One region of the Neobacillus sp. S1227 genome, then DNA from elsewhere that is predicted to be linked to it. Evidence: riboswitches for the same ligand, from Rfam matches in the RefSeq annotation. Region 1 holds a riboswitch; each other region holds the start of a gene.

Region 1 (4,244 bases):
TCCTCGATCCAGCCGGTTTTCATAGCCCCGGCAGCATCAAAATAATACTTATTACCGCCGTCTTCCAGCCATCCCGTTTTCGCTGCACCGTCTTTATCAAGATAGAATTTTTGACCGCCATCTTCCAGCCAGCCAGTCTTCATCACACCATCATTTGCAAAATAATATTTCTTTCCTTTAATTTCTTGCCAGCCTGTTTTCATCACTCCGCTGCTATCCAAATAATATTTCATGCCGGCATCCGTCAGCCAGCCAGTCTTCATTATTCCCTTTTTATCAAAGAAGTATTTTTTTCCGTTTATCGTCTGCCAGCCTGTTTTTACTGCTCCATTTTCATAATAATACTTATTGCCGCCTGTTTGCACCCAGCCATTTTGAATTTGTGGTGCTGTCGTTCCTTGATTATCCCCATTAACTGGAACGGTCACCCCGTAACCATTAGCCATGGCGATGGTATCAAAACTTTCACCGGAATGGGTAATAACTACTGTAGTATAATTTTGAATTCGGTCAAAGAGCCAGCGAATTTCCGCATTATGCATACGCACACAGCCTGAGCTGACGTACTTGCCGATGGAACTCTCATTGTTATTGCCATGAATGCCATAGGTGGTTCCATATGTTCCGCGTGCCTCAAGGCCCATCCAGCGGTCGCCTAATGGGTTGCGGGGGTCGCCACCGGCAATATGCCCTGTATAATAAGGACGATTTACAATTTTATTAACGATCCTAAATTTCCCTTCTGGAGTTAAGTCCCTTGACCTTCCTGTCGCCACACTAAAAGTTTTTACTAATGTGCCTCCATCGTAATATGCAAGGGTATTTGTCTTCTTATTGATAATAATTAACTGAGATGTGGCAGCCTCTGATTGGCTCGAAAAGAAAATGAAAGTTAATAAAAAAATTAAAACAGCAGACGATAATTTCTTCATATTTCTCTCCCCAATTCTGTTGATGATAATAAAGTACCATGAATCGGAGGAATATTTTGTCAAATTAGAGTGAGAAAATTGTAGAATTTCTAATTTTTTAACATTATTGAAATATTGTAAAGATTTTTTAATAAAAAAACCTCCCATGGCCTTAGGACCAAGGGAGGGAAAAATTTCTGAGTATATATTCTTGTTAGCTAGGATCCTATCGATTATCCACTTTTTCAGGATAAAGGTCGTGATTCATCAACCGGAACTGGGCCATTTCCTCATATTTTGTGCCCGGTTTACCATAGTTACACCATGGGTCAATGGAAATTCCGCCGCGCGGCGTAAACTTCCCCCATACCTCAATATAGCGCGGATCAAGGAGCTTAATTAAGTCATTCATGATAATGTTGACACAATCCTCATGGAAGTCACCGTGGTTACGGAAGCTGAAAAGATATAATTTCAGTGACTTGCTTTCGACAATTTTCTGATCTGGGATGTAGGAAATATACATTGTTGCAAAATCAGGCTGTCCCGTCAGCGGGCAAAGACTCGTAAACTCAGGGCAGTTAAATTTTACAAAAAAGTCGCGGTTTGGATGCAGGTTGTCGACAGCCTCCAAGACCTCCGGTGCATATTCAAATAAGTATTTGGTTCCCTGGTTTCCGAGCAGTGTTAAATCTTTTAAACCTTGTTCATGTGTACGTCCAGACATAAAAAAACCTCCTGTAAATGTGCCCCAGCACTTTCACAAGAGAGGTCCTTTACCATTCTAATTCAAACTAAGGGGATTAATTGAAAAAGCCACATCCTTATGGACATGGCTTTATTGTCATGAATCCATAGTTTTTTATAGAGGGTATCAGCTATGAACCTCTCCCGTTCGATACGGGTATTCTATTTTATATTTATACTATATTGGACAGTGCACTATTCGTCAAATGGAAAAATCTTTAGCAAGGGGACAAGCATTTTGTTTGTATCTGTCAAATAATTTATAGAACGCTAACGGCATAGAATATATCATGCCTTTTTATAGCAAATCATTGATTATTTCTTTGGCCGCCCTTTCCCCGGATTCCACTGCTCCATTTAAATAACCTGGATACTTAATGGAGGTGTGCTCACCTGCGAAGAAGATATTGCCTTCCCTCGCCCCAACTATTCCGGCAAATTTCGTGTATTGGCCTACTTTCCAGTATGAATATGCTCCTTTTGACCAGTGATTGCTAAGCCAGTGATCAACCGTGGCTAACCCATTCCAATTGCTTGTACTTCCCGGCAGCACGAGTTCTAACTTGTCCAAAAAATTTGTAGCAGCCTCCTTCTTTTCTTTTACTGTTAACGCAGACAGTTTGGCCGCTGTTTCGCCTCCTGTATAATTGACCAAAATTCCTGAAGTGCCTTGTTGGGTACGTGATGACTCGAAGGTCTGCTGATAGCCAGTATCCGTAAAGGTTTCGCCATTATTCCCAAGGTCATTCCAGAATCGCTGGGCAAACTGTGCATGGAGCTTTGTATTTACCCCCATTCCCAATTCTTCAATTGCTATTTTCTTTAATTCTCGAAAACTGGCATTCTCAAAATCTATCGTTACTAAAATCTTAAAAGGTATAGCTAGAATAACTTTATCCGCCAAAACCTCCCATTCCTTTATACGATTTCGAAAGGTAAGTCTTATTTCATTTTGGCTGGTTTGTTCAATTTTTACGAGGGGGGAATTTAACTCGATTTGTCCTGTAAGCTTGTCAGCTAATAAAGTGGGGAGCTGATCATTTCCACCTCTAATATGAAAGCACTCATCTGAGTCTCCATATATGTGAAAATGATCCTTACTGGCAAAGCCCAACATATAGAGGAGATTTAATGCACTTTGAAGACCGGCATCTGCCCCATTTTCGACGGTATAGGCAACTTCCAATAATTTGCCGAATTTTGATTGAATTCCTCCCGGTACAATTTCATTAATATAATCCACCACTGACATATGATCCAGTTCATACCCGCGTTCAGTATATTGATAGTAAAGTGTAGTCTCACCAACCTCTATTAAATCCTTTTTGAGTTTAGGCAAAATACGCCTAAAATCATCTGTGACCTCCTCAAAGGTATAAGAGCAGCAATCAAAAGAATAAAATGGCCTTGTCCCTTTGGGTTCTGCCATTACTACATTATCAAATTCCAAGCCAAGCTCTTTCCCTAAGTACTGAATCTCTTTATGACCTGTATCTATTAATTCCCCGCCGCGTTCAACAACTTGGCCGTCTTTAAAATGCCCTCTACTTGTCCAACAACGCCCCCCAACCCGATTGGCCGCTTCATAAATCGTTGAGATAATCCCATTTTGTTTAAGTCGAAAAGCGCTCGTAAGTCCCGCTAATCCTGCACCTACAATGACTACCCTCGGTGCTTTATGAAAACCGTCACTCCTTGTAATGAACTGCTTCTCTTGATTATCTGGAATGTCATCAACATTTTTTAATGTGCTACCTTCCTTTAAATTAGCTTGTCCATTACTTTTTTCCTTTTCCACTGCAGCGCTGGCCACTGCAAAAGACTTCTGCAAAATACCTGCTAATGGTGTACGTGCCAAAAATCTGCCCCCTTATACACAAAAAATGATCGATTCACTATCCTACAAAAGTGAATTTATACCTTAGATTATGCATGGCTTCTTCTTTTGGCATTAGGCGAGCAGCAGGTCATCTGATTTATTTTTTATCAACGGACTGGTGTTTAGATACTGAGGACAACAATGGCTGGCAGCAAGGTCAACACTCCCATTTATTCGGCTTTAGCATGGAGTAAAAATGACTGTTTTTGGGTTTATAAACACAAATAAAGAGTCCATTTTTTTGGACTCCGACTATTAATACTTACAATGAAACAGGCTGTTTAACTGCTTTGTTTGTTTCGCGTCTAACAACTGGCGCCACCTTGGATGCCAATAGTTCAATGGATTCTGCTACCTTTTTAAATGGCATGCCGCCGATATCCATTTGCGCCATGAATCGTTGATGCCCGAAAACCTCATATTGGCGAAGTATTTTTTCAGTAATCTCCTGCGGACTGCCGACAAATAGGGCGGTTTCCGGTCCAGTAAGCGTATCAAACTCCTCACGCGCCATGGCATTTACCCCGTGTTCCTGATTGAAAAACCCACGATAATTTGCATAGTAAGGGAAATAATTGTCTTTCGCCTGTTGGCTCGTCTCTGAAATAAACGCATGTCCCGTAACAGCCACTTTTAAATCATCAAGCGCAAACCCGGCTTCTGTTGCTGTCTTGCGATATACATCCACAATCGGCTTAAATCTCATC
Region 2 (4,244 bases), 2.0 Mb from region 1:
TCTCCTTAAACAAATGTTATAAAAAAAACACAGTTGTATAGTTTTATAAACAGTTGGATCGTGATGCCAAAAAACATAAAAAAGCGATGCCGCCATGGACATCGCCTGTTTTTTCACCTAAACTCCTCTTTTATTTCCCCACAAAAAAGTATGCAATTGGGGAAGAACCTTTACGTTATTCATCTCAGAGTCCTGCATGACTTTATCTATCAGTCTTTCATATTTATTCATTAGATGCAGCAGCAGTTCTTGATTATCCATCGTTGACAGGTTATCATTCCCAACCTGAACAAAAAAGGGAACTTCCGGGTAACGGAAATGAACATCTCTGGCGTATTTATAATCAAGATCATCAAATACCACAATCTTTAAGCTGAATTGTTGAGCAGCATTATTTTGTTCAAGTTTCCCAATGATTTCATCTAATTTTTCAAAATCCGTCTCCATTATTGAGCTTGGGGGTTTGGGTGAAATGGTTAATTCATCAATCTCAAAAAACCAATCCTGCCACCTGCTCCCTTGGGTTTCCAGGCCAATTTTAATTTGATTATTTTTTAGAATTTTGATAAATTCATCAAGATTTTTCAATAACGCAGGATTCCCGCCTGAGATCGTGACGAAGGAGAAACGCTTGCCGCCGATTCTTTTCAGTTCTTCCCAGATTTCTTCCGCTTCCATCATTCGAATATCATTTTTACCGGTTCCATCCCAGGTAAAGGCGGAGTCGCACCAACTGCAGGAATAGTCACAGCCGGCAGTTCTTACAAACATCGTCTTCTGGCCGATAACCATCCCTTCGCCTTGGATGGTGGGTCCGAAAATTTCCATAACAGGTATTTTACTCAACTTCCATCCACTCCCGTCTTGCTTCCGCATAGCTTGTCGGTGTTTCAAACAACCGGACAAATTCTACTCTTGCCCCGCTATACTGTTCTTGTCTTTCCTCATTTATTAATGCTTCAGCCATTTTCTCGTAAATCCAAACCACCATGTTTTCAGCCGTGGTATTCATTGGTGGAAGGGTTTCGTTTAGATAGCGATGGTCGAGATACACCTCAATTTCATTTTTCCAAATGTCTTTAATGTCCCCGAAATCAATCATCAAGCCACGGTCATCAACAAAACCGCTGATTCCAAAAATGACTTTATACGTATGGCCATGGAGGTTTTTGCATTTGCCTTCATAGCAATGCAAATGGTGGGCAGCATCAAAGGTAAATTCCTTACTGACCAGCACTCTTTTGGTATGATATTTTAATTGACTTCGTTTGATATCTTCATCAATTTTTTGGAGTTTATCTACGATGCGAAAACCATACATGGATTTAAAACTCCTTTCGTGTACTCAAATATTGGTCAAGGCCTCTTTTTCTCAATACACAAGCAGGACATTCCCCGCAGCCATCGGCAATGATCCCGTTATAGCAGGTTAATGTCTTTTCCCTTACGAAATCCAACGCGTTCAGATCATCCGCCAACTGCCAGGTTTCGGCCTTATTTAGCCACATTAATGGCGTATGAATCACAAATTCCTTGTCCATCGATAGATTTAATGTGACATTTAACGATTTTATAAAAACATCTCGGCAATCAGGATAACCGCTAAAATCCGTTTCGCAGACACCAGTAACAATGTGCTTTGCTCCAACCTGGCTTGCCAATACTCCAGCAAAAGAGATGAATAAAAGGTTCCGTCCTGGTACAAAAGTGGAAGGCAATTCACCATTTTCTCCTTCCTTCACCTCGATGTCCTTACGCGTCAAGGCGTTTGGTGCCAGTTGGTTTAACAATGACATATCTAAAATATGATGCTCTATTCCTAGTTCATTCGCGATATTTTGGGCGCACTCGATTTCAAGCTTGTGCCTCTGATTGTAGTTAAAAGTAATTGCCACTACTTCTTCAAATCGCTCCAAAGCCCAAAACAAACAGGTTGTGCTATCCTGTCCGCCGCTAAAAACTACAACTGCCTTATCTTTCTTCATCATAATTCTCCTTTAAATAGAAAAACAGGACTACTAAGAAAGCAGTCCTGTTTTCCTTAGTTTTTTAAAGAGGGTAGCTAGAACCTCTACCGCTGGGTGCGGATTTTCTATTTTTTATTCAACTATATGATTATAAACCAATTTTTTATTTTTTCAATCTGCTTGACGACATTTCCACATTTTTTTAAACATTAATAATTAACTTCCTGGCATCAAAAAGACGCCAATCATGAAGGCGCCTATTCTTTAATTTAATATATTATTTGGTATCAGTTGCTCTAGGACTGCTTTCAAATCCGCCTTTCTTATGAGAACCATCACAAAATGGCTTCTTATTGGACAAACCGCAGCGGCAAAGATAAAATTTCCCTTTTTTCGAAAATTCATTTCCTTCTGAATCGGTTAACTGGAAATCACCCGTTACGACCAATGGGCCATTATCTGAGATGTTAATTTGATTATCCATACCTATCATTCTCCTAACTTTTAATTAATGAAAAAAACTCGGCACGTAAATCAGCGCGATTTTCAAATATCCCTCGGAAGCTGGTGGTTGTAGTGAACGAATCAGATTTCTTCGTTCCCCTGCTGCACATGCACATATGCTTCGCTTCGATGACCACCATCGTTCCTCTCGGTTCCAAAACTTCCTCCATTGCTGTTGCGATCTGATTTGTCAGTCTCTCTTGCACTTGGAATCTTTTAGCATACCCGTCAACCATCCTGCCGATCTTGGACAAACCTGTAATTTTTTCATTCGGAAGATAGCCTACATGGGCCACCCCAAAAAAGGGAGAGAAATGATGTTCACAAATGGAATAAAACTCAATGTCCTTCGTTAATATCAACCCTTTATGATCAATATCAAATGTCTTTTCCAAATGTAGTTTTGGGTCCTCATGATACCCTTCTGTATATTCCAGAAATGCCTTTAGGACTCTTAATGGGGTGTCTTGCAATCCATCTCGGTCGGGATCATCACCACATATCTTAATTAATTTTCCTATTGCATCCGTAATCTTATTGACCTCCACATAGCTTTCATTCGCCTCAAGTGACAATGGATTAAAAATCTTTGGAAATTTCCTGCATAAAATAAGGAATTGATCACGGGTCATTTTACACCATTCCTTTTGTTTTAATTGGACTCTTCATCCTCTATGATGATCCGGGGTAAATTTCCATCGACAGGCTCATTTATTTGTACATGAAAGGAACAACAGCCATCCCCATTTTGAAGACGCTGCTCTCTTGCTACCTTACATCCCAACAAATGAGTCAGAACAGAAACAGTAACACTGCAAAGAACTGGCCGCCGTAATGCAACATTATGAAATGGACAATTCCGCTCAATTAGGTAATAATCTGTGTCCTTACTTTCAACATCCATATAAAGGTCGTTTTTAATATAAAAATCCTTGAGGACTTGTAATCGATCGATTGTGCTTAGCCCAGACATTTTCGGTTCCCATTCACGAACTCTTTCTTCAATCATGGCGGACAGTACTTGTTTCAGTGCGTTTTCTCCCAAGTTATTGACCATGGTATCCAAAACTTCTATTGTTAAGTGATCGTAATTTTTTTCAAACAGATGCTCCCCAGCCGTGGTCAAACAATAGCGTATATGCGGGCGGCCAATTCCATTGCTTTTTTCAGCAAAGCGGCTAATCCAGCCATCCTTTTCTAATTGCAAAAGATGCTGCCTTACTCCCTCACCGGAAATATCCAGTAATAATGCAATCTCACTCATCGATGATGCTCCATTACTTTTTATGACATGGATAATTCTCCTCCTGGGTTCGGATAAGTGTTCTGCCTGAAAACTCAACATTTTCCCTCCCCTCTTTATTCCTTTTTTAAATTTATATTCACGCACCCTAATAATAGTTCAAGTTTTTTATTGAAAAAATTGATTAAGTTATTCTCCTAAAAGTTTACCTGTGGTACATGATTCAATAAAAAAACACCCCTCTTTCAATTGAGGAATGTTTTATGATTTATTATTTAAATGTTTCAAAACTGCACCATTTTTTTAAATAAATGGCTTATAGTTTTGTCTGGACTGACTGCAACTTCCGCTCCATCGAATGTTCCTTGTCACGGCGGTCGTCAATTCGGAGATTCGTACAGACTCTTTGCAGTCCCTTTTTGAACGGAACCTCATGTATTTCTTGAACAATTTCCAGGAGTAATTTTAAATCTCCCTCTATCAACGTGCTCATTGGAGTCAGCTGAAACTTCACTCTGTCCTCATATCGC
Region 3 (4,244 bases), 1.1 Mb from region 1:
TCAATTATTTTTTTTATATTTTCAGGAAGCTCACGGTGGCTCTTTAACTCATTTTTCAAATCCCGTACCTGAACATCATCAGGTAAACAGCCATGCCAGAGCAGGTACGCCACTTCTTCAAAAGAGTAACGATTAGTAAGCTTTCCGATTTCATATCCCCGATAAATAAGCTCTCCCTTTTCACCATCAATATGACTGATTAATGTTTCGGCGGCGACAATTCCTTTTAAACCCTTCTGGATCATAAAAATCTCTCCTTCCTTTATTTACTAATAGTGTATATAATAATTTCAATTAATAAAATTAAATAATTTTAAATAAAATGATTAATATCTTTAATAAGGAGGAGAATATGGAATTCCAATGGCTTAACACGTTTATTACGGCAGCTGATTGTGGGAATTTCCGTAGAACGGCAGAAATCCTTTATATTTCACAGCCATCTGTAACGGTTCATATAAAACAATTGGAACAAGAACTTGGGATTCAATTATTTGATCGGGATGGGAAAAAAGTAAAACTGACGGAAGCGGGGAGGAGATATTTGGTTCATGCCAAAAAACTGTTAGAGGTTTATCAGGGTGGACTCGAGGACATTCACTCTTTTAGTCAAGGCTACACAACGAAATTTTCCATTGCCATATCACCTTTAATTGCAGATACCATCCTGCCATATGTTTTAAAAAGCTATACAAACAAGCATCCAGAAGTAGAGATTTCAGTTAAAATCATTGAATCCGTCGGTATCGAAGACGCGGTATTAAGGGAAGAAGTTGATATCGGGCTGTCCTGTTTAAACAGCCTTCATACTGAATTGATTAGTGAACTTTTATATAAGGACAGGGTTATGCTGGTTGCGCCTCACGATGGGAGAGATTCCGAAACTGCACCTCCGTTAGACGAAGAAGAGGTTTTAACATCAAACTATTTGTTAACCCATAATCACCCTGGTTACTGGGATGATCTTTGCCATGCAGTAAAAACTAGATATCCAAAAGTAAGAATGATGAAAGTATCACAGGTACACATTACAAAAAGATTCATAGTTGAAGGGCTGGGTGTCTCATTCCTTCCAACATCAACAGTCAGGAGAGAACTGCTCGAAGGCAGGCTCTTAGAAGCAGACTGCCATACCATCCACTTGCCCGAAGCAAACACTTACGCAATCATGAAATACAATCACTCCAAACAAAAAGAATTTCTCGAGTTTATCTCGAACTATCGAATATAAAAAACAGTGTCCACCTGAGGAGGACACTGTCCACGAGTGGTGCTTGGCACCTAGCTCTTATTTCAATTTAGTTAAGTAGCGGTCTGTCACGATGCTGCGGTGATGGATTGCATGGCCGGCGATAATGTAGGCGATGGCACGGGTGGTGACCTCCATGCCATTGGCATCGCCGACATTTTCCCAAGAGTTCTCCGGCATGTTCTCAATCAAGGTGATGGTAGCCTTTCTGACCGCAATAAAATCCGCAAGAATAGATTGCAGCGACAGTTCGCCCATTTGTGCCCCGGCCACATAATCATTCTCGTCAAATCCTGCCAATGGAGTCTTGTCGCCGCGGCCGACTCGAAGCAGGCGGTAGCTCATGATCCTCTCGGTATCTGCCATATGGCCAAGCACTTCCTTGATCCTCCATTTTCCAGGTTCATAGCGGAATTGCGCATCTTCTTCTGAAATCCTTTCGAAAAGTGAAATCACGTTTTCAAGATTTTCCTTAAGAATCTGCAATAAATCTCCTTCTGGAACTAACTGAACATACGGTACATAATAATCAGGAAACTCATTGTTATTGGGACGCTGCAACATTCGAAAAACCCCTTTCAAAAGTTCTGAAAAATCAACTACCTTCATTTTAGAATTTTTTTCAATTAAATACCATAAAAAAGAGCTGCCGCCTAGGGTGTCCCCCAAAAGCAACAGCTCTTGAAATCTTTTATTTAAAGATTTTATCAAAATGAACGCGTTTGTTAATGAAATACATGACTGGCATGCCGACAGCCATTACAACGAATTCCCCAACTGCAGTAGTTAACCATGTAAACAGGAATGGCAGATCGAATGCCAAATGCAGTTCAATGGCAATCAGGAACATCGTAAAGGTGAACACCAATGTATTGACAATCATTTGCGCCCAGAATCCTTTTATAAACCGCGCACACAAAATCGTAATAACCAAAGCAATCAACGACTGGCCGACACCGAAAATGAGGTCATAAGCCTTCATTGGCGAGAAAAATAAATTCGTTAAAAATACTCCTAAAATAATCCCGTATAGATACTTTTTGTTGAAAACGATGAGATGATTGAACATCTCTGAAACGCGGAATTGCACCTGGGTAAACCCAAATGGCTGAATTAACGCCGAAACCGCGATGTACAAAGCCGCGACAATCCCGTTTACAACAATTTCCCGTACCTTGCTGCTCGATGTGCCCGCCGCATACTGGGCATTCAGCATATTAGTTGTTTTTTCCATATTCATTTCTCCTTAGTTTTTTAAAGTGGGAGGCTCTCGAACCACTTAAAGTAATATACTAACAAACTATTATATTAATACATAAAAAATTGGCAGTCAATTACAGTTTTTGGGATAATAAGAATATAAAAAATAGTTGATTTGGAGGAGAACCATGTACGAATATAAATTTGAAAAAATTGAATTAAGCAAATTAAGCGGAAAACCAAAGGAAGATTACCATGAAATCATTCAACAAAATGCCAAAAACGGCTGGAGACTTGTCCAGATTTTTGCGCCGGGAATCGCCGCATACGGGTCTGCAGCATATTATGAAGCCATATTTGAAAGAAAAGTAGATTAAAGAAATACTCCGAGAGAAATTGGAATAAGCTATTAGGGCTGACGAGGAAACTTTTTGTCAGCCATTTACTTATATTTTCCTCTTTCGGACATCTTTCACGCCAAAAAAACAATATTAAAAAAGTACATCATTGATATTTAAAGATGAGGATGATTTTTGAATGGAACATAATCAGCAAAGATTCCCAGAAGGATTTCTATGGGGCGGGGCAACCGCCGCCAATCAAATAGAAGGTGGATTTCGTGAAGGCAATAAGGGCTTAAATATCTCAGATGTTCTTCCGGGCGGTAAAGAGCGATTAAAAATATTGATGTCGCCTGGATTTGACTTTGAAATTAACAATGAGAAATATACCTACCCAAATCATGAAGCGATTGATTTTTATCATCGTTACAAGGAAGATATCGCTTTGTTTGCTGAAATGGGCTTCAAGGTATTTCGGATGTCGATTGCGTGGACGAGAATTTTTCCCGAAGGTGATGAGTTAGAGCCGAATGAAGCAGGTCTGGCTTTTTATGACCGGGTCTTTGATGAATTACATAAGTACGGAATTGAACCTGTAGTGACCATCTCTCATTATGAAATGCCGCTGCATTTGGTGAAAGAATACGGCGGCTGGAGAAGCCGCCAGGTGGTTACTTTCTTTGAAAGATATGCAAAGGCACTTTTTAACCGTTATAAGGAAAAAGTGAAATATTGGATGACCTTTAATGAAATTAATGGGGCCTTGAAGATGCCAATTATGAGTATGGGTTTCTCTCCCGACAAAGAAGATGGCCGTTATCAAGAGACTTTTCAGGCTTTCCATCATCAGTTTGTAGCCAGTGCAAGCGCGATAAAAGCCTGTAAACAAATTATTCCAGATGGAAAAATTGGCTGTATGATCCTGTTTGCACCTGTTTATTCTTACGACTGTAATCCTGAAAATGTCCTATTCGCTTTAAAAGAAGAGGAACTGTTTAACTATTTTTGTGCAGATGTTCAGGTGCGCGGAGAATACCCGTCGTTCATTAAGCGCTTTTTTAAGGAGCAAAAAATACAACTTGAAATTCTAGATGGAGACTTAGAATTAATCAAGGAAGGAACAGTAGATTATATCGGCTTAAGCTATTACATGTCCCGTACCGATAAAAAAGTAAAGGCAGAAGAGGAAAAGGCAAATGTAAATATTGTTGGAGGAGTGAAGAACCCATTCCTGAAAGCAAGCGATTGGGGCTGGGAGATTGACCCAGTTGGTTTGCGCATCAGCTTAAACAGGCTGTATGGAAGATACCAGGTGCCGCTTTTTGTTGTGGAAAATGGGTTGGGGGCATATGACCAAGCAGAGGAAGACGGTACTATCAATGATGATCACCGGATTGATTACCTCCGCGAACATGTAAAAGCCTTAGGTGAAGCGATTGCAGATGGTGTAGAAC

What was found. A riboswitch is a leader RNA that binds a small molecule or an ion and turns the genes downstream of it on or off. The one in region 1 is predicted to bind preQ1.
Region 2: it holds a riboswitch for preQ1, as region 1 does, so the genes downstream of both, queC (7-cyano-7-deazaguanine synthase QueC) here and queF (preQ(1) synthase) in region 1, are expected to answer to the same signal.
Region 3: it holds a riboswitch for preQ1, as region 1 does, so the genes downstream of both, ACZ5AE_RS04925 (QueT transporter family protein) here and queF (preQ(1) synthase) in region 1, are expected to answer to the same signal.

Annotation. Positions count from the first base shown of each region.
Region 1 covers NZ_AP038276.1:5,701,206-5,705,449, forward strand. The annotation lists gene ACZ5AE_RS28265 (L,D-transpeptidase family protein) at 1-932, opposite strand, end outside; gene queF (preQ(1) synthase) at 1,138-1,638, opposite strand; PreQ1 riboswitch class I at 1,760-1,806, opposite strand; gene ACZ5AE_RS28275 (flavin monoamine oxidase family protein) at 1,957-3,516, opposite strand; gene ACZ5AE_RS28280 (LLM class flavin-dependent oxidoreductase) at 3,800-4,244, opposite strand, start outside.
Region 2 covers NZ_AP038276.1:3,699,729-3,703,972, forward strand. The annotation lists gene queE (7-carboxy-7-deazaguanine synthase QueE) at 118-846, opposite strand; gene queD (6-carboxytetrahydropterin synthase QueD) at 839-1,321, opposite strand; gene queC (7-cyano-7-deazaguanine synthase QueC) at 1,326-1,985, opposite strand; PreQ1 riboswitch class I at 2,036-2,078, opposite strand; gene ACZ5AE_RS18445 (CDGSH iron-sulfur domain-containing protein) at 2,245-2,451, opposite strand; gene folE (GTP cyclohydrolase I FolE) at 2,465-3,103, opposite strand; gene ACZ5AE_RS18455 (helix-turn-helix transcriptional regulator) at 3,124-3,816, opposite strand; gene ACZ5AE_RS18460 (MTH1187 family thiamine-binding protein) at 4,031-4,244, opposite strand, start outside.
Region 3 covers NZ_AP038276.1:974,137-978,380, forward strand. The annotation lists gene ACZ5AE_RS04910 (citrate synthase/methylcitrate synthase) at 1-245, opposite strand, end outside; gene ACZ5AE_RS04915 (LysR family transcriptional regulator) at 353-1,231, shown strand; gene ACZ5AE_RS04920 (DinB family protein) at 1,289-1,813, opposite strand; gene ACZ5AE_RS04925 (QueT transporter family protein) at 1,941-2,465, opposite strand; PreQ1 riboswitch class I at 2,490-2,534, opposite strand; gene ACZ5AE_RS04930 (DUF4177 domain-containing protein) at 2,638-2,826, shown strand; gene ACZ5AE_RS04935 (glycoside hydrolase family 1 protein) at 2,987-4,244, shown strand, end outside.